Regions from separate parts of the Butyrivibrio sp. AE3003 genome, predicted to be linked through region 3. Evidence: predicted binding sites of a transcription regulator. Region 3 holds the regulator's gene; each other region holds the start of a gene.
What was found. The regulator Rex, encoded in region 3, represses fermentation and respiration genes when NADH is low (regulators of the CRP and FNR family bind a similar motif). The targets are predictions, from matches to a motif close to ATTGTTAANTANTTAACAAT.

Region 1: the regulator Rex is predicted to act here: its motif matches at 2,128-2,147, upstream of pflB (formate C-acetyltransferase).
Region 2: the regulator Rex is predicted to act here: its motif matches at 1,291-1,310, upstream of gap (type I glyceraldehyde-3-phosphate dehydrogenase).

Annotation. Positions count from the first base shown of each region.
Region 1 covers NZ_JMLX01000001.1:2,477,939-2,484,607, forward strand. Annotated here, with positions in the region: gene pflB (formate C-acetyltransferase) at 1-2,116, opposite strand, end outside; gene pflA (pyruvate formate-lyase-activating protein) at 2,284-3,012, opposite strand; gene CD00_RS0111945 (Crp/Fnr family transcriptional regulator) at 3,045-3,806, opposite strand; gene CD00_RS0111950 (NUDIX hydrolase) at 3,826-4,386, opposite strand; gene CD00_RS0111955 (Na/Pi cotransporter family protein) at 4,404-6,203, opposite strand; gene CD00_RS19425 (GNAT family N-acetyltransferase) at 6,322-6,669, opposite strand, start outside.
Region 2 covers NZ_JMLX01000001.1:135,613-142,281, reverse strand. Annotated here, with positions in the region: gene gap (type I glyceraldehyde-3-phosphate dehydrogenase) at 210-1,235, opposite strand; gene CD00_RS0100645 (histidinol-phosphatase HisJ family protein) at 1,594-2,412, shown strand; gene CD00_RS0100640 (hypothetical protein) at 2,577-3,020, opposite strand; gene CD00_RS0100635 (GGDEF domain-containing protein) at 3,215-3,955, shown strand; gene CD00_RS0100630 (transglutaminase-like domain-containing protein) at 3,952-4,944, shown strand; gene CD00_RS0100625 (type II secretion system F family protein) at 5,026-6,081, shown strand; gene CD00_RS0100620 (hypothetical protein) at 6,088-6,429, shown strand; gene CD00_RS0100615 (DUF4860 domain-containing protein) at 6,440-6,669, shown strand, end outside.
Region 3 covers NZ_JMLX01000001.1:539,293-545,961, reverse strand. Annotated here, with positions in the region: gene CD00_RS0102655 (hypothetical protein) at 32-568, opposite strand; gene CD00_RS0102650 (hypothetical protein) at 525-1,202, opposite strand; gene alr (alanine racemase) at 1,341-2,498, opposite strand; gene CD00_RS0102640 (NAD(P)H-hydrate dehydratase) at 2,517-4,073, opposite strand; gene CD00_RS0102635 (hypothetical protein) at 4,125-4,787, opposite strand; gene CD00_RS0102630 (redox-sensing transcriptional repressor Rex) at 4,806-5,444, opposite strand; gene hslO (Hsp33 family molecular chaperone HslO) at 5,693-6,580, shown strand.

The DNA.
Region 1 (6,669 bases), 1.9 Mb from region 3:
CCTTACCAAATACGTTAACGTTAAGGTGGTGTGCACCCTGGTCAAAGTATCCGTCAAGAACGCTAACAAGCTTGTTTGATCTCTCCTCATCGTCGTGACCAAGAGCGTTAGGGTTCATTGTCTGTGTGTTAGAAATTCCGTCAAGAGCGTACTCGTAAGGAATCTTAGCAACAGAGTTAAGTGAAGCAAGAAGTCCTGTCTTCTCAGCACCGTATGAAGGTGATGCTCCGGGTGCGAATGAAGCGAATGCAGGTCTTCCGTCAGGTGTAGCACCTGTAGCCTTACCATAAACAACGTTAGATGTGATTGTAAGGATAGATGTTGTAGGCTCAGAATCACGATATGTGTGGTGCTTCTCGATCTTCTTCATGAATGTCTTAAGGAGCCATACAGCGATCTCGTCTGCTCTCTCATCATCATTACCGTATCTTGGGAAGTCTCCCTCTACCTTGTAATCAACAACAAGACCTGACTCATCACGAACAGTTGTAACCTTAGCATACTTGATAGCTGAAAGTGAATCTACAACGTGTGAGAATCCAGCGATACCTGTAGCGAATGTACGTCTTACATCTGTATCGATAAGAGCCATCTCAGCTGCTTCGTAGTAGTACTTATCATGCATGTACTGGATAAGGTTGAGGATGTTTACATAGAGTCCTGCAAGCCAATCCATCATGATGTCATATTTGTGCATAACTTCATCATAATCAAGTACGTCAGCTGTGATAGGAGCCATCTCAGGACCTACCTGCATGTGCTTGCCGTCCTTTGTAAGGAACTTCTCATCCTTACCACCGTTGATAGCGTAAAGAAGGCACTTAGCAAGGTTAGCTCTTGCTCCGAAGAACTGCATCTCTTTACCTGTCTGTGTAGCAGATACGCAGCAGCAGATGCTGTAGTCATCGCCCCAGATAGGACGCATAACATCATCGTTCTCGTACTGGATTGAAGATGTTGTAACTGAAATCTTTGCAGCATACTTCTTGAATGTCTCAGGGAGCTTAGATGTGTAGAGCACTGTAAGGTTAGGCTCAGGTGAAGGTCCCATGTTCTCAAGAGTATGAAGGAAACGGAAGTCGTTCTTTGTAACCATGTGACGACCATCCATTCCAAGTCCACCAACTTCAAGTGTAGCCCATACAGGGTCACCTGAGAAGAGGTTGTTGTATGAAGGGATACGAGCGAACTTAACCATTCTGAACTTCATTGTCATGTGGTCGATAAGTTCCTGTGCCTCTTTCTCTGTAAGAGTTCCCTCTTTAATATCTCTTTCAATATAAATATCAAGGAATGTTGAAACACGTCCAACTGACATAGCAGCACCGTTCTGAGTCTTGATAGCTGCAAGGTATCCGAAGTAAAGCCACTGAACAGCTTCCTTAGCGTTCTTAGCGGGAGCAGAAATATCAAATCCGTAAACGGATGCCATTTCCTTCATTCCCTTAAGAGCTCTAACCTGCTCAGAGATTTCTTCTCTCTGACGGATGATGTGGTCGAGCATTGTTCCGTCACCACAGTTGTTGTAGTCATCCATCTTCTTCTTGATGAGGTAATCGATACCGTAAAGAGCTACTCTTCTGTAGTCGCCTACGATACGTCCACGGCCGTATGTATCAGGAAGACCTGTTACGATGTGGCTGTGTCTTGCTGCTCTCATCTCAGGTGTGTAAGCATCAAATACTGCCTGGTTGTGAGTCTTGTGATACTCTGTGAAGATCTTGTGGAACTTCTCATTTACCTTGTATCCGTATGTCTCAGCAGCTTCTTCAGCCATCTTGATTCCGCCGAAAGGCATGAATGCTCTCTTAAGAGGCTTATCTGTCTGAAGACCAACAACCTGCTCAAGGTCCTTCATAGACTCATCAATATATCCGGGGCCATATGCTGTAAGACTAGAAACAACCTCTGTCTCACACTCAAGAACGCCGCCCTTTTCACGTTCCTGTTTCTGGAGCTCCTGAAGCTTGCCCCAAAGCTTATCTGTAGCTTCTGTAGGCTCAGCCAAAAAGCTCTCATCTCCGTCATAAGGTGTGTAGTTGTTCTGGATGAAATCTCTTACGTTAACGTCATCCAACCAGTGGGTTCCCTTAAACCCGCGCCATGCTTCGTTCATTTTACGTACTCCTCGTTAAAATATTATCATATGTATTGTTCGAGATTGATGATATCACCTGTTACACATCCAAACATTGATTGTAATCAAGTTTTGAGTTTTTCTTAAAATATTATTTAACTCCATCAAAAAAGACAGCTCCATTGCGCAGCTGCCTTCTCATGATATTATTTCCCATTTAATATTTTCATTGCATTTTCAACTCTCTCTTTTGAAGGAGATTTAACGCCGTCGAGCTTGTAAGGAATACCGAGTGTCTCGAACTTATGCTGTCCCATCGAATGATAGGGAAGGACCTCAATCTTTTGTACATTGGAAAGAGTCTCTATAAACTCTCTTGTTCTCTTAAGGTACTCATCATCATCGGTTATTCCGGGCACGAGCACATGACGGATCCATATGGGTTTTGAGATATCCGACAGATACTTGAATCCGTCGAATATATTGTCATTCGGAAGCCCTGTGAGCTCTATGTGCTCATCCTTGTCGATGTGCTTGATATCAACAAGTAACAGGTCCGTATACTTCATAAGTTCCTCAAACTTGGAAAAGAAAGGCTCCTCACGCGTAAAAGGCTGAAGTGCCGTATCTATGCATGTATTGATACCGCGCTCTTTTGCCTTCTTAAAGAGCTCGATCAAGAAGTCTATCTGAAGAAGCGGCTCTCCGCCGCTTACAGTAATTCCGCCTTCTGTTCCCCAATAGCTTCTGTATCTTTCCGCAAAGTCCAGAAGTTCATCGGGAGTACGCATATCTTCCGAATTGGGATCCCAAGTATCAGCATTGTGGCAGTACTTGCATCTTAATTTGCATCCCTTTAAGAATACGATAAATCTGATTCCGGGTCCATCAACCGAACCGAATGTCTCTATTGAATGAATTGCACCTTTAACCATTGTTACTCCGTTTCATAAATAATCTGTATAGATCACTGATAAATATATATTTCCCTTAATGCATCTCTGTCGAGCACCCTGATCTTGGCATGTCCGACTCGCTCAATAAGCCCGCTCTTTTCCATCTCCCTGAGTTTCCTGCTGACAGTCTCTGTTCGAAGATTTACACTTGCGGCAATGTCATCGAGTTTTAATACTATGTCATCGCCCACACTCCTGTCAACTCTGTACATCAAAAAGCCCGCCAGTCTGGCCATCGGGTCTTTTGTGGAAAGAAGCATGTTCCTCTCATTGGCATCGTGGAGTTTTTTGCTCAAAAGAATGATGATATTCATCGCAGCCGAAGGATCGTCCACAACTTTAATGAAATCATCCCTGTGTATCTGGCAAATAGAAGCATTTGTAAGGCAAACCGCAGAATAAGGATAAATACTGCCATCCAAAAACATGCCTTCCCAAATGATGTCATGATCTGCAAGAATCGTTATGATCTGCTCTCTTCCGAGAGAATCGTATCTGCAAAGCTTAACTCTTCCTTTTCGTATTATGCATATGGAATCAACGGGTTCGCCTTCTCTGAAAAGATAACTGTTCTTCTTGAGAGTCTCATGAACAGAATGCTCCATAAGGCTTACCTGCGCATTTACAGGAAGTCCCTCGATAATAGGGACACTCGCAGTGCATAGTCCACCGCACTCCTCACAGATATTGAGCCCTATGATTCCTCTTTTTAACTCTTCTGCCTGGCTCCGGCCCTGATATATTCCTTTTTGTATCTCTTTCTTATCATTCATAAACAAATACCGACTCTCATTACTCCTTCGACCATAAGTAGCAATACGCCTGCGTCCTTGCAGCAAAAGGCTGAGTCTTAAGCAGTTCTCTTACTTCTTTTTTGGTATACCAGCCGGGTACTATCTCTTCCAATGTCGAGCTGCTTTTTGAAAAAGTTCCCGCCGCCTTTCCGACGCAGCAAAGGTTCTTTTCATTTGAGAAACCGACTGCACTGTAACTTTCGCCAATCCACTCGTCAATACTGATTATATCAAGTCCTGTTTCTTCCTTGAGTTCTCTTCTTGCGCTCTCCTCCGGTACTTCACCGGGATCGATAAGACCTGCAGGGAAGTTGTATACCCATGCGCCCGGTGCAAGTCTGAACTCTTTGTTTATAAGTATCTTTTCCCCAGTCTCATCGTGCATGATAAGCACAACTGCATCGATCTTGTTGTTGTGAATATCGTCATATCCCTTGAGATCGGGATTTCTGCTGATTATCTCGTATGTCTTATCCTTGTTATCAACAGTTTTGTAATGAAGGTCGTAGCGGGTAATGAACTCGCCCTGCTCCTTTTTCTCTAAGTACTGAAATTCCATAAATAATCACTCCTGCATTAAAACTTAACAGAAGGAAGCTGATATTTTCTCTCGTAGAAATCAACTGCCTGCTCAAAGCCTTCTCTTTTATCCGCTTTGAGCGTTTCCAAATACTCGTGTGCATCGTACGCATCATCATGCACCTCAATAACGCCTACGGCGATGTTGCTGCAGTGATCTGCGATACGCTCATAATCTGTTCCGATATCACTAAGGTCAAAGCCCTGCTCAATGGTACACTTGCCCTTGCGAAGCCTTCTCACATGACGCCTTTTTATCTCTTTCTGAATGCCGTCAATCGCTTCCTCGAGAGGCTCTATAGACTTTGCTATCTCGACATCACGTGTTTCAAACGCTTTTATAGACATATCCACGATCTCTTTTACCGCTGATGCGAATATATCCATCTCTATCTGACCCTTCTGGGTAAACTCTCTCTTATTCTCCGCCATACCCTGAGCTTTCTGCATGATGTTGAGAGCATGATCGCTTATTCTCTCATAGTCGGTGATGCAATGAAGAAGCATTGTGAGTGTATGGCTGTCTTCGGGAGCAAGATGATGGTTGTTTATCTTCATAAGATAAGTTCCAAGCTGGTCCTCGTACTGATCGACTTTGCGTTCAAGATAATCGACATCCTGCGCCACTTCATCTTTGTAATCCGTAATAAGTGAAACTGCCTTATCAAGGGCATCTTTTGACATATTTGCCATCTCGACCGCAGCAAGTCTGGCCTGTTCAAGCGCAAAAGGAGGGTTCGCAAGGAAAAGAGGATCCAAAGTTCTGATTCCCTGCTGCTCTTCCTGCTCCTTTTTCTCCTTATCATCTATAGGAATAGAGCTGAGTGCGAGATTTACAAGCACCCCTGAGAAAGGAAGCATAAGGGGCGTTGCAATAAGATTAATAAGTGTATGTATCCCCGGAATTCCCGCAAGTCCGACTTCCCGGTGCATAAAGGAGAAATTCATCACGGCATTCAAAGAATAAAAAATTATCATAAACAGTAATGCTTTTATGAAGTTGAAATACAAGTGCATAAGAGCTGTTCTCTTACCATTCTTGTTTGCGCCAAACGATGAAAGAATCGCTGTGATACATGTACCAACCTCAGCGCCTACAACAACAGGTATTGCTATGTTGAAATACACAGGTATACTTCCCGATATCGCCTGAAGCACACCGATTGTTCCGGCTGAACTCTGAATGAGCATGGTAAAAAAGATTCCGACCATGAATCCGATAAGAGGATTGCTGAACTTCATAAGAAGGCTCTTAAATCCTTCATTATCCTTTAGCGGAGCGACAGCATCAGACATACTGCTCATTCCGAACATCAAAACAGAAAATCCGAGAAGGATTGTTCCGATATTTTTCTTTTTCTCACTTTTGGAAAACATATATAGCCCGATACCTATAAGAGCCAAGAAAGGTGTGAATGACCTGGGCTTTAAGAGTTCCAGCCACAAATACTTTGTGCTGTTAAGATTATTAAGTGTAAGAATCCATGCCGTAAATGTCGTACCAAGGTTAGCACCGAGAATAACGTTTACTGCCTGTTTAAGAGTTACGATTCCTGAATTAACAAGACCAACTACCATTACGGTAGATGCAGATGATGATTGAACCAGTGCGGTTACACCGACACCGAATAAATACGCGATAATAGGATGTTTGGTGACTTTGGCAAGTACGCTCTCAAGTCTTCCGCCTGCGGCCTTGGTAAGACCTCCGCTCATAACGTTCATCCCATACAAAAACATTGCAAGGCCTCCGATTAGCCCTGCCACCATTTTAAAACTGTCTAAAAATTCTTTCATTTCACCTCCATAGGCACTCTTCGTTAAGGGCTCTCTACCCTTCGTACCTATCCATTTTTTATCTCTATTGTTACAAATCTATTGTATAGGATGCCGTCAAAAAAAGCCACAAATAAATTTAAGCACCAAATCTCAGCATCAGCCGCACGTATTCTCCATAGGTGGGTCCGCCGACCGGCTCGATCTTCTCGCCGACATACTCTCTTCCGTATATATCTTCCTCGACAGACACCGTGTCCAAAACCTTAAATCCCAGTTTCTTGCACAGATTAATGGAAATCTCATTCTCGGCTTTTACAAGGGTCTGAACCTTATCAAACAAAAGGATATCCCTGCCGTATTCAAGAACCGCCTTGCACGCCTCATAAGCATAGCCCTGCCTCTGAAACTCTTTTCCGACAAGAAATCCAAGTTCAATATCATCAAACCCGTTCCTTACGGAGTAGCCGACTCTTCCGATAACCCT
Region 2 (6,669 bases), 400 kb from region 3:
CGGAGCGTTTTTATTGAATAGGGAATTTCAAAGAAATTTCCTATTCAATAAAATAGAGGGCCTGGTCCAAACGGACCGGACCCTCTTAATGGTTTCTATTAGGTTCTACTTGCTCCCCGCGAGTTTTCACAAGGAGGTTCGACTCTCGCACCGAAGGTGCTCGATCGAACTAAGTAGTACACTAGACTCGACAAAACCTCGTCAAGTGATTACTTAACGAACTTCTCGAAGTACTTGATTGTACGAACCATCTGTGATGTGTATGAGTTCTCGTTGTCATACCATGAAACAACCTGAACTTCATAGAGATCATCACCAATCTTGTTAACCATTGTCTGTGTTGCATCGAAGAGTGAACCATATGTCATTCCAACGATATCAGATGAAACGATTTCATCCTCGTTGTATCCGAATGTCTCAGGATCAGAAGCCTTCTTCATAGCCTCGTTGATAGCTTCCTTAGTTACCTCTGTGCTTGACTTAACAACTGCGAAAAGAAGAGTTGTTGAACCTGTAGGAACAGGAACTCTCTGAGCAGCTCCGATGAGCTTTCCGTTAAGTTCAGGGATAACAAGGCCGATAGCCTTTGCAGCACCTGTTGAGTTAGGAACGATGTTAACAGCGCCTGCACGTGCTCTTCTAAGGTCACCCTTTCTCTGAGGTCCGTCAAGGATCATCTGATCACCTGTGTAAGCATGGATTGTTGCCATGATACCAGACTGGATAGGTGCGAAATCGTTAAGAGCCTTAGCCATAGGTGCAAGGCAGTTTGTTGTACATGATGCAGCTGAGATGATGTTGTCATCTGCTGTAAGTGTCTCGTGGTTAACATTGTATACGATAGTAGGAAGATCATTTCCTGCAGGAGCAGAAATAACTACCTTCTTAGCACCGGCATCGATATGAGCCTGTGCCTTAGCCTTTGATGTGTAGAAACCTGTACACTCAAGAACAACGTCTACACCAATCTTGCCCCAAGGAAGGTTCTTAGCATCTGCCTCTTTGTAGATTGTGATTTCCTTGCCATTAACTGTGATTGAATTCTCGCTGTAAGAAACCTTATCAGCATACTTGTACTTGCCCTGTGATGAATCATACTTAAGAAGATGAGCAAGCATCTTAGGATCTGTAAGATCGTTGATTGCTACGATCTCTGTTCCTTCATGCTCAAACATCTGTCTGAAAGCAAGACGTCCGATACGACCAAAACCATTGATTGCTACTTTAACTGCCATTTTAAGTTCCTCCTAAAATGAATATAATATTTAATTGCTGCTTAATATCACACTTATTGATAATTTTTTATCAGCAACTCTAATTCTAATAAAAAATGTAGCATAAATCAAGTAAGAATATTATGATATAGGTGTCAAAAAGTCAAAAATGCGTACATGCTTGCATGTTAAGCTTTTTGACCTTTTGACCCTAACAATCATGAGGAATTAGCGATTTGCTTTGCAAATCCGCGGTTTCCGAATGATTGTAGAATTGCGAGAATGACGTCAGTCATGGAGCAATTCGCATATCATATTATAGATACAAAAAGTCAAAAATGCGTACATTCATCATTTAATAAATCACGGAGAACCCCATATGATCTTACCGGCAGACTACCATTTACACACTCACAATTCGGGCGACAGCGAAGCACCCATGGAAGACATGATCAAAAGTGCCATAAACAAAGGCCTTGAAGAAATCTGTTTTACCGACCACATGGACATGGACTATCCGATAACCGAAGACACCCCGAAAGATTATTTTTTATTGGACACTCCTCCTTACAAAAAAGAGCTATATAAGTATAAGGAGATGTACAAAGACAAGATTTCTATAAAATTCGGTGTTGAAGTAGGCATGCAGGATCATATAGCCAAAGAAAACACAGCCTATGTCCGCTCGGAATCTTTTGACTTCGTCATCGCATCCATGCATCTTATTGACGGGCAAGATCCCTACTACCCTGAATTCTGGGAAGGCCTTGATGTAAAAGAAGTTTTCAGGCACTACTTTGAACTTACGCTTGAAAACTTAAAACTCTTTGATGACTACTGCGTCCTCGGGCACCTCGACTATCTCGCCCGCTACGCACCCGAAGGGAGCAATCCGTATTCATATGAAGCTTATTCCGACATAATCGACGCCATCTTGATTCATCTTATAAAAAGCGACAAAGGCCTCGACTTTAACACCAGCCGTCTTTTCAGAACCGGTGGCCCCACCAATCCAAGTCCCAATGTCTTAAAAAGATACAAAGAACTTGGCGGAAAGATAATCACCATCGGCTCCGATGCTCATAATCCCGAAGGCGTTGCCGGCGCATTTGAGAAGGCAAGTATCATTGCAAAAAAATGCGGCTTCGACGAATACTGTACTTTCGAAAGACTGAAACCTACATTCCATAAATTATAAAAAAACTTCTTGCACCGCCTGCAGCTTTGTAGCACTGCGTGGGCGGTGCTTTTTCACGCCAAATGCAACTGATTCCCAAAGTTTCCCCCAATTATACTAAAAAAATCTTGCAAAGCATTCATAGTAGTTTATAAAGTCATTGTTATATCTGTGAAGAGCCCTGTCTAAATACTTAATAAGTGAAAAAGAGACAGGGGTAAACCAAGCAGATTCTCTGTCCAAATATGTACTAAGCCGAAAAGCGACAGGGTAAAACCAAGCGTATTCTCTGTCCAAATATTCAATAAGCCGAAAAGCGACAGGGTAAAACCAAGCGTATTCTCTGTCCAAATATGTACTAAGCCGAAAAGCGACAGGGTAAAGCCAAGCAGATTCTCTGTCCAAATATTCAATAAGCTGAAAAGAGACAGGGTAAAGCCAAGCAGATTCTCTGTCCAAATATTCAATAAGCCGAAAAAAGACAGGGTAAAACCAAGCAGATTCTCTGTCCAAATATTCAATAAGCCGAAAAGAGACAGAGTAAAACCAAGCAGATTCTCTGTCCAAATATTCAATAAGCTGAAAAGAGACAGGGTAAAACCAAGCAGATTCTCTGTCCAAATATTCAATAAGCTTATAGCAAGTGCTTCTGCCTGCCACAAGTGATGTGGAAGTTTTTGTTTATAAGATGAACGAAATATAGTAAAATATACATGATATTGATGTATCGTTTAGAAAGAATGGATATTTTCTCTGTATCGCCAGTGAAGATTACCGATTCCTTTCTTTTCTCGATGCACCCGCGCGAAGCTTTGGAGGCTATATGAGGGAAGAATTCTACACCAGAGGTAAACAAACTAACGTATATAATTTCATATTCATGTACAAGTCTGTTACTCTTTGCTGTTTATGCGTTGTTACTGCGATTCTGGCATTTTATTGTCGAACAGACCTCTTAAAAATGACGTTTTCCAAGGACAAAACTTCGCAAAGGCTCTTGCTATCTGTCTTAATCTTTGTTTTAATGGTATTTATTTCCGTTATAATAGACTTTTATATATTAAAAAAGACTACAAATATCGGCTACAGACTAAACAGACTTGCCTACCTCGACAGGCTCACGGGACTTCCCAACAGATTCAGTTGCGACCTTCTGTTTGAAAGTTTCAATGGTTCGGAACGACTCCCCGGGGTCGGCTTTGTTGTTATGAAAATAAATAATCTTCCGACCGTAAATCAGACAACAAGTCATGATAACGGCAACAACCTAATTACCGAGTTTTGTTTTATTCTTGAGGATGTCGGCGAAAAATATGGTTATGTCGGAAGAAACGGCGGAAATGAATTTATTATTCTGATTGAAAATTGTTCGGACACCGACTGCGATATGTTCCTTTCAGATCTCACAAAAAGAATCCGCGGCTACAACGAGATGGCTGTCGGAACACCTCTTGAGATAGCATACGCATGCGTACTCAACTCTAACGAAAAGAGATCCGTAATGTCCGAACTAATCTCTTTTGCCTATAAGAAACTTAAGGATGCACCACAAATACTCTCATGAAAATTATGATTGAAAAAAGCTTTTTTAAAAATCGTATATTCTCTTTAATCTGTCTTTTCACCTGCTCGGTTTTATTTCTCACATCATGCGGCTCCAAACACGGCGTAACACTCCTTGACAGAGCCGGCCACAAAAAAGATGCGCAGATTGATGAGACCGTAAGGGGAAGTCGCGACAACACGCCTCTTTGCCTTGTCCCTACAGCTCCCGGAACCGATACATTTGAGAACGAATATGCCCGTATCGACTATTCAAACATGTCTGAGGGCTATATTTTCGTGACTTATAAAGGAAGTTCTCCCAAAGTTAAGCTTCAGATCACAGGCCCGGACACGGTTACCTATACTTACGACATCTCAAGCAATTCAAAAGACGGCGAGGTCTTCCCTCTTCAGGCAGGAAACGGGCAGTACATGATAAATGTATATGAGAACATCACAGAGACCAAGTATTCAATGGTGTTCTCGTTCCCGATAGATATAACTCTTTCAAACGGATATAAGCCTTTCTTGTATCCAAATCAGTTCATCAACTTCGCTCCCGACTCTCTGGCTGTCAGAAAAGGTGCGGCACTTGCTTATCCTTGCAATTCAGACATCGAGGTCGTTGCAGAAGTATATAACTTTATGATAGAAAATATCACTTACGACTATGAAGAAGCCGAAACCGTACAAAGTGGCTATCTTCCCGACCTTGACGAGATTCTCATAACCCAGAAAGGAATCTGTCTCGACTACGCTTCGCTTATGGCTGCGATGCTTCGAAGCCAGAACATCCCGACAAAGATGGAAGTCGGCTATGCAGGAACCGCTTATCATGCATGGCTCAGCACTTATATAAAAGATGTAGGCTGGGTAAACGGAATGATCGAATTTGACGGAAAAGACTGGTCACTTCTCGATCCCACTTTTGCATCAAATACGGAAGAGAGAAAGCTCGAAAACTTTATCGGAGACGGATCCAATTACTCTGTTAAATACGTTTATTGATATAGGAAAGCGCTGATTAGACCAGTGTTTTCTTGGGTGAAATCTTTCACCCGTACCATATTATTTTTCTTCGGAGGCACCATGAAAAAAACAGACAAACAAAAAAGTCTCAGCAGTTATGAGATTGCAAGCTTTTGCAGGCAGATGGCTCTTCTTATAAAAGCAGGCATCGCTCCCGCAGACGGAATCGATATTCTGACAGAGGATTCCAAAGACAATTCGGCAAAAAAGATTCTTGGAAGTATCAGCCAAACTTTGCGAAGCGGCGAAAAATTCCACATAGCTCTTGCCATGAGCAATGTTTTTCCCGATTACGTGGTACATATGGTAACGATCGGTGAAACTTCAGGAAACATGGACGTAGTTATGGATTCACTTGCCGATTACTACGAAAGGGAAGACTCCATTCAGGAGAGCGTAAAAAATGCAATCAGCTACCCTCTCATCATGATCTTTATGATGATGGTCATCGTAACTGTCCTTGTTGCCAAAGTTCTCCCGATATTTGAGCAGGTATTTGCACAGCTCGGCACAGGAATGAGTGGTTTCTCACAGTCGCTTTTGAATCTGGGAAATCTTTTGAACAAATACTCTTTTGCCCTTGTAATACTGCTTGTGATAATAGCCATGCTGTTCCTCTACTTCTCTCTTACTCCGAGCGGAAAAAGGAACTTCAAAAAGTTCATGATCAAATTCGCGCCCACAAGAAGACTTATGCAGGAACTTGAAAGCGAGCGTTTCGCAAGCGGAATGGTGCTCACTCTTTCAAGCGGTATCGATACTTTCGAAGCTCTTTTACTTGTAAAAAAACTTGTTGAGAGCAAGGAGATGAAGGATAAGATCGAGGAATGCAGAAATTTCCTTATTGACGGCGACAGCTTCCCCGAAGCACTTGAAAAAGCTTCGATATTCTCTTCTTTTTATGCTCAGATGATATTGGTAGGCTTTAAATCAGGATCGATGGACAAGGCCATGAAACAGGTCGCAGAGAGATACGAAAGAGACACGGGAAGAAGAATCTACTCTCTCATCTCAGTTTTGGAACCGACGCTCGTAATAATCCTTTCAGTTATCGTAGGAATGATTCTAATGTCAGTAATTCTTCCTCTGATGGGAATTATGACAAATATTGGATAAAGTATTATGACAAACAGATTTGAAGCTAAAAACGGCATATTTTCACATATTTCGGATACTTTTTACAGATGGTCTTCGCTTGTGATACTCATCGCAATATGTATCCTTTTTTACATTGCGATCGACGCATCGGGAAGAAACACGATCGAGAAGCAGCAAACTTCACTTGAAAATGCGATCAACAGAGACATTGTTCAGTGTTATTCGATTGAAGGCAGGTATCCCCCCAGTCTTTCATACATCGAAGAACACTACGGTCTTGTTTACGACGAATCTACTTTTTTTGTCGACTACCAGCCAATCGCATCGAACATGTACCCGGATGTAACAGTTATCAAAGTACGATAGAGGAACTATTATGGATTTTGAAGGAACAAGAAGTCACATCATAGACATGGTCTTCGTTATATGTCTGATGTTTCTTTTTATCTTTTCCGCACTCAGCGTTATAACCATAGGTGCGAATATATATCAGAAGAATGTCACTGCTGTTGATGACAATTACCACAAGCGCACTGCCTGTGCGTACATAACGGAAAAGGTCAGACAGTCCGACGTAAATGGCGGAATTTTTATAAAAAAAATATT
Region 3 (6,669 bases):
GCATAATGTACTATATATAATTCCGACAATATTAGCTAAAATGCTTCTTTACCTTATCATACTGTACATTTATCTCCTGTAATGCTCCGTTATCGCCATCCATGTTGTCGGGATGGTAGAGTTTTACAAGACTTTTATACTTTCGCTCTGCGCTTTCCCTGCTCTTACAGCCGGCAAAGAAATCAAATGTCTGTGAACCCGCCGCAGCTACCTCAGGTTCTCTTTCATAGCCGTAAGATTCATCTTCCTCCTCTTCTTCATAGTATTCGTCTTCATAATAGTCTTCTTCATGGTACTCTTCTTCATAATACTCATTCCCCGAATAATCATCCGCATAATCTGCGTCGCCGTATGCATCACCATATGGCTCATCATAGCGCGAATCTTCGTATCCGGCGTCATCGTATCGCGAATCGTCATACCTCTCATCATATCCGCGGTCATAACGTACTCTCTCATCGTAATACTCATGTCTTCTTCGGCGGATTATGCAGTCATCGTCAGGATAGCGGTCGGCGCTGTCATCATAAAAAACTCCTGCCTTCCTGCTCTCTTCTGTTATTCGCATTTTCAGCGGCTTCGGCATTTCTTTCTTTTTTCCACTGCGCATACTCTCTGGTAAAATGTCTTTTACCCGCATCGGGAAACAATCTGTAATACCTGTTCTGCATCACGCTCATAAAGCCTTTTCCCAATACCGCAAATCCCACGTAGAAAGCCATGTCAGCCGCGACGGCAAAAAGCAGGATCTTTCCGTAAGAAAAAAGCACGGTTATCCCAAGAATAACGCCCACAACGGGAGCAAGCAGAACAAAGCTTAAAACAAGCAAAATGACAAACGAAAATGTTCCCTTATATTTGCCTATTTCACCCTTCCACCAGGTCACAAGTTCATTGTAAAAATATCCGACTTCAGAATTTCCGATCTTCAAAAAATCCTGTGCAGTCTGTTCAAGTCTCTCGTTTGATAAAGCATCCGTGGAAATCTTATCGGGGCCGGCACTCCCCGAAAGTAAAAGAAATGTATTAAGACAATATAATCCGCAGAACACAACAGCAGTCACAGGTAACACGCAATACAGGTATTTAAGTAAGCCAAAAAACAGCTTAAGAAACCATGTAAGCATGGATAAAAAAGCCTTAAGCGCGGTTATGGCAAGACCCAATATCGCATTGGCTGCTGTAGTCAGAATAGATATCATAAAATAAACTCCCTTGCAAAACTTCTATGAAAATTTTATACGAAATACGTACCCATGTCGAGTGTCCGCCTTTTTGATAAAGAAAAAAGAGAGCCGTAAAAAAGGCTCTCTAAACAAAAAATATTTTTTAATTCATGCTTAAATATATACTCTGGGAACTCTGTGGTTAATATCGCAGGTAAGTTCATAATTAAAGCGTCCGCTTAAGTTTCCAAGCATCTCAGCCGAGATCTCTTCACCGGAAACAGGATCTTTTCCGAGAAGAACAACTTCGTCTCCCTCTTTTGCATCAGGAATATCCGTTACATCGACCATAAACTGATCCATGCATACTCTTCCGAGAATATTTGCGCGATGCCCTTTTATAAGAACATAGCCCTTATTTGAAAGGCTTCTTGGATATCCGTCTCCGTATCCGACAGGTATTGTGGCAATACGCGTCGCGCTGTCGGTAACAAAGGTTCCGCCGTAGCTTACCGGCGTTCCCTCAGGAACATCCTTTATCATTACTATATGGCTTACAAGCTCCATAGCCGGCTTAAGATCAATAATATCCTTCGCAACTTCATCCGAAGGCCACATTCCGTAGATTGTAACGCCCGCTCTTACCATATCCATGGAAGATTCGGGAACCGCAATGATGCTTGCGGAATTTGCGCAGTGATGGATCGGTATCTTTTTACCTGCGGCAGCCTCTGCACTCTTTACAAACTCAGCAAAGATCTGTTCTCTTTCTTTTACATTGGAAAGATCCTTCTCATCGGCTCTCGCAAAATGGGTAAATATACCTTCAACCTCAATACCGCTTACTTCAAATGCTTTTTTGACAAACTCTTCTCCGCTCTTGTCATGACGGATTCCTATCCTTGACATTCCGGTATCAACAGCGATGTGTATCGGAGCAGGATGCTTAATCACGCCCGACTTCATAAGTCTTTCTGCGCAATCTCCCAGCTCTTTTAACATATCTTCCCTAAATACCGCGGGCCTTATTCCCAAAGAAAGCATTTTCTCATATGCATAAGGGAATGTGTAACCAAGCACCAGTATCGGCTTTTTGATTCCGTTCTCTCTGAGGTCAAACGCCTCCTCTGCCGTCGCAGTCGCATATCCCCAGATATAATCTTTATTTTCCAAAAAATTGGCAATTCTCAAAGCGCCGTGTCCGTACGCATCCGTCTTGATGACAGCCATGATCCTGACTCCGTCCGGGATATTGTTCTTCATCGCTTCAAGATTATATTCTATTGCACCAAGGTCTACTCTTGCGCAGACCCTTGAATTCTCATCATACATTTCCATTCCATCCGTTTTTCAATTCAAAATATTCTCAAGTTCATCCACTATGTCGGAAGCAACCATCGAAAGCTTTCCATGACGAGCAGCCGCCAGATCGCCCGCAGCCCCGTGCAGATACGCTCCTATGCAGGCGCATTCAAAAGAACTAAGTTCCGTTCCCACAAGAGCTCCAAGCACGCCCGAAAGCACATCTCCGCTTCCCGCGGTTGCCATGCCGTCATTTCCGCTTATATTAATATAAATCTTTTTTTCGTTACTGTCACTAACAACGCTTCGCGCATCCTTACAAATGACCGTACAATGAAGTTCTTTGGCAAGTTCTTTTGGATAAAAGAGAATATTCCTCTTACACTCCTTAATATCCCTTCCAAAAAGTCTTGCAAATTCAGCAAGATGAGGCGTAAGGATAAGCTTTTTGCCGTTTCTTCCAAAGTCACCCGCAAGACGCCTAAGTTCCTTATCGGCTGCAATAAGATTAAGTCCGTCCGCATCAACAACAAGGTTCTTGTCATATCTTGAAAGAACGATTTTAAGGATCTCAGCGCCCCTACCGGTCATCCCGATTCCCGGGCCCACAACCGCTGCCGTCGACCAGTTCATCGCATCTTCAAGCTTCTCCGAAACAGGTTCATAGTCCTCATATGTATCAATAAGGGCTTCCGGAATAACAGTCTTTATGACTTCCGCATTTTCAGAAGCCGTAAACACCTTTACCATCCCTGCTCCGGCCTTAAGGCACGCTCCCGCGCTAAGCGCACATGCTCCGCTTATTTCCTTCGAGCCGGCAATTATAAGGATTTTTCCGTTTGTTCCCTTATTTGAATACTTTTTTCTCTCGGGCAAAAGAGCTGTAACTTTCTCGTCATAAAAGAAATATTCCGGAGTGTTTCCGCAAAAGCTTTCTTTTGTAATTCCGGCATCGCAGACAACAAGCTTGCCAGTATATTCGCATCCGGGATACAGAATATGTCCCAGTTTTACGCAGTTAAACGTAACAGTTTCATCAGCTTTTACACAAAGAGAACAGATCCTTCCGTCATCAGCATTTATCCCCGAAGGAATGTCGACAGACACAACAAAAAGATCTTCTCTTCTGTCTTTTTTGCAATCATTGATATAGTCGATAGCCTCGGCATAACTTCCCGTAATATTTCTGGAAATCCCTATACCAAACAATGCATCTACTATAATATCCCATTCAGCAGGGCTTTTGTTGTCTCTTATATTGGAAAAAGTGTCAGCATTGATTCCGTAATTTGCCGCGATCTTAAGTTGCTTCAGGCACAGGTCGCTGCACTTAGTCATATCACCGACTACCACAAGCTTGACTCTTATGCCCCTTTGTTTTAAAAGCCTCGCGGTACAAATGCCGTCTCCGCCGTTATTTCCGACTCCGGCAAAAACAAGCGCTGTGTACTTTCTGTCTGCGTTTTTGGAAGAAATATGTTTTTCAATCTCATCAGCAACGCAAAGAGACGCTCTTTCCATCAAAATCTCAGTGCTCACTCCGAAGACCTCCGAAGTATTTCTGTCATATCTTTTCATCTCATCGCTTGTCACCGCATACTTCATAGCTTATCTCCCCTTTGAAAAAAGCTGCCATCAGGCAGCTTTTTAAATCAATTATGATGTGTAATCCTTGTCATTGCCTGCAAGAGGCCTGCGGATAGGATGTCTTCTGTCCGGATCGTATTTCATATCGAATATTTCAATAACTTCCGGCCCAAAGATCTGATGCATATAGGAATAAAGATTATAATTTTCCATCTCCGCCTGTTGCATGAGAACTATATTCTTCTTAAGTTGCACTCTGAAATCCGAAACCCATTTATCAAGTTCCGTGATGTACTCGGTATTATCATGAAGTCTCTCATAGCAAACCTTCATCGTTTCGATCATCAGCTCGTAATCGGCTTCATATATCTTTTTCGAAAGATCCCTGAGTTCATCATCGTAGGATTCGATTCTCTCGTTGCAGTCATTGATAAGTCTTGTTCTGTCTTCAATTTTTTTCTCGATAGCAGATGAATCACCCGCTTTATTGGCTTCGTCCCTAAGGGGCACAATCTCACCAAGAAGCTTTTTCTTAACCTTCTTAAGGTCCTTGGTCTCACTGCGCAACTTCCCGTCACGCTCGACAAGTGCATTCAATTCATCCGCAAGATTCGAGATCTCCGGTGTCATTTCCGTCTGCGTAAAAAGCTGGTGCCATTTGTTATCCAGCGTCAAAATGGGAATATTCTTTCCCTGTAACGCAGACATATAAGCTTCTTTGTCTTTTGCCATTAGTTTTTCTCACCTGAGTTAAACATTTTTTCCTGACCTGTTTATATTATACGATAATTTCATCAAACTGTCAGATAAATGTACATTTTCTACCACAATATAGTCAGGCACCTCGAGATCGACGTGTGCAAAGTTCCAGATGGCTTTAATTCCACACTTGCATAGTCTGTGAGCCATCGGAACTGCCTGATCCTTCGGAATGGTCAAAACAGCTATCTCTATTTTATTGTTTTTTACAAAATCTTCTACTTCATCGATCGGACGAACTTCCACATCTCTTATCTTTGATCCGAAAAGATCGGGGTTACAATCAAATGCTCCTTTGAAAACAAATCCTCTTCTTGTAAAATTCGTGTAACCCGCGATTGCCTTGCCGAGATGTCCGGCTCCGATAATAACAAGGCTGTGTTCCTTGTCTATTCCCAAAATCTTACTGATCTCGTCATAGAGATAACCTACGTTATAACCATATCCCTGCTGACCAAAACCACCAAAATTATTAAAATCCTGCCTTATCTGAGAAGCAGTGACTTTCATGATGTCGCTAAGCTCTTGAGAAGATATTCTCTCAACACCTTTCTCCTTGAGATCTCCCAAATATCTGAAATAACGCGGAAGTCTGGAAATGACCGCCTGAGAAATTTCCTTATCTGCCATATTCTGCTCCTTTATTATGTATTATTTTTAACTGAAATAATTCTTAGAATTCTCTTTTAAACAATAGTATAGATTGTTAAGGATTATACAAAATAATTATATCTGTGCGTTAAATCTATGTCAATCGGATAAAGCCACATATTCCGCAAAAACAGCTGATTTACCGCGCCATTTACTTTAATAGTGAAATCATATATTATTCAATACGAATTACATCTATTGATAATAAAGAAAGTTGAGGATAAATCATGTCATATAAAGATTATATGGTACGCGCAACCGCAGCAGATGCGCAGATAAGAGCTTTCGCTGCAACAACAAGAGATCTTGCCGAATACGGAAGAAAAGCACACAACCTCTCTCCCATTGCCGCAGCGGCACTCGGACGTCTTATGACAGGCACTGTAATGATGGGAACAATGATGGATAACGATCAGGACCTCATAACCGTAAAGATGGACGGTGACGGTCCTTTAAAAGGAGTTCTTGCAACAGCCGACAGGTTTGGTAATGTTAAGGGTTATGTTACAAATCCTTATGTTGTCATGGAACCAAATGCGGCCGGACATTTAAATGTAGGAGGCGGAATCGGCGAAGGTACTCTCACCGTTATCAGGGATATGGGGTTAAAAGAGCCCTATGTCGGCCAGGTTCCTCTGTATACCGGAGAAGTTGCCGAAGATCTCACATACTATTTTACCAAGTCTGAACAGACTCCTTCTTCAGTCGGACTCGGCGTTCTTGTTGAAAGAGAGAATCTTTCCGTTATCGCCGCAGGCGGATTTATCATCCAGCTTCTGCCCTTCGCTTCCGAAGAAGTAATATCAAAGCTCGAGGAAAATCTTACAAAATTCTCTTCGGTTACTGATATTCTCAAGGCCGGAAAGGCTCCCGAAGATTTACTTAACATAATTCTCGAAGGCTTCGATATAGAGATCACAGATAAAATTGATTTAAATTTTTTCTGCAATTGCGACAAAGACAGGGTTGAAAGAGCCCTTATGTTAATTGGCCGAAAAGAGCTTCAGGAGCTGATTGACGATGGAAAACCTATAGAATTATGTTGTCATTTTTGTAACAAAAAATATATCTTTAAAACGTCTGAACTCCTTGAAATTCAAAGAAATTTGAAATAACACCTTTTATAAAAACAGATTATGCGTTATACTATTGCTTAGATGTTAGTAACATTTTACTAACAAAGTTACAGGGGTTTTAACAAAGG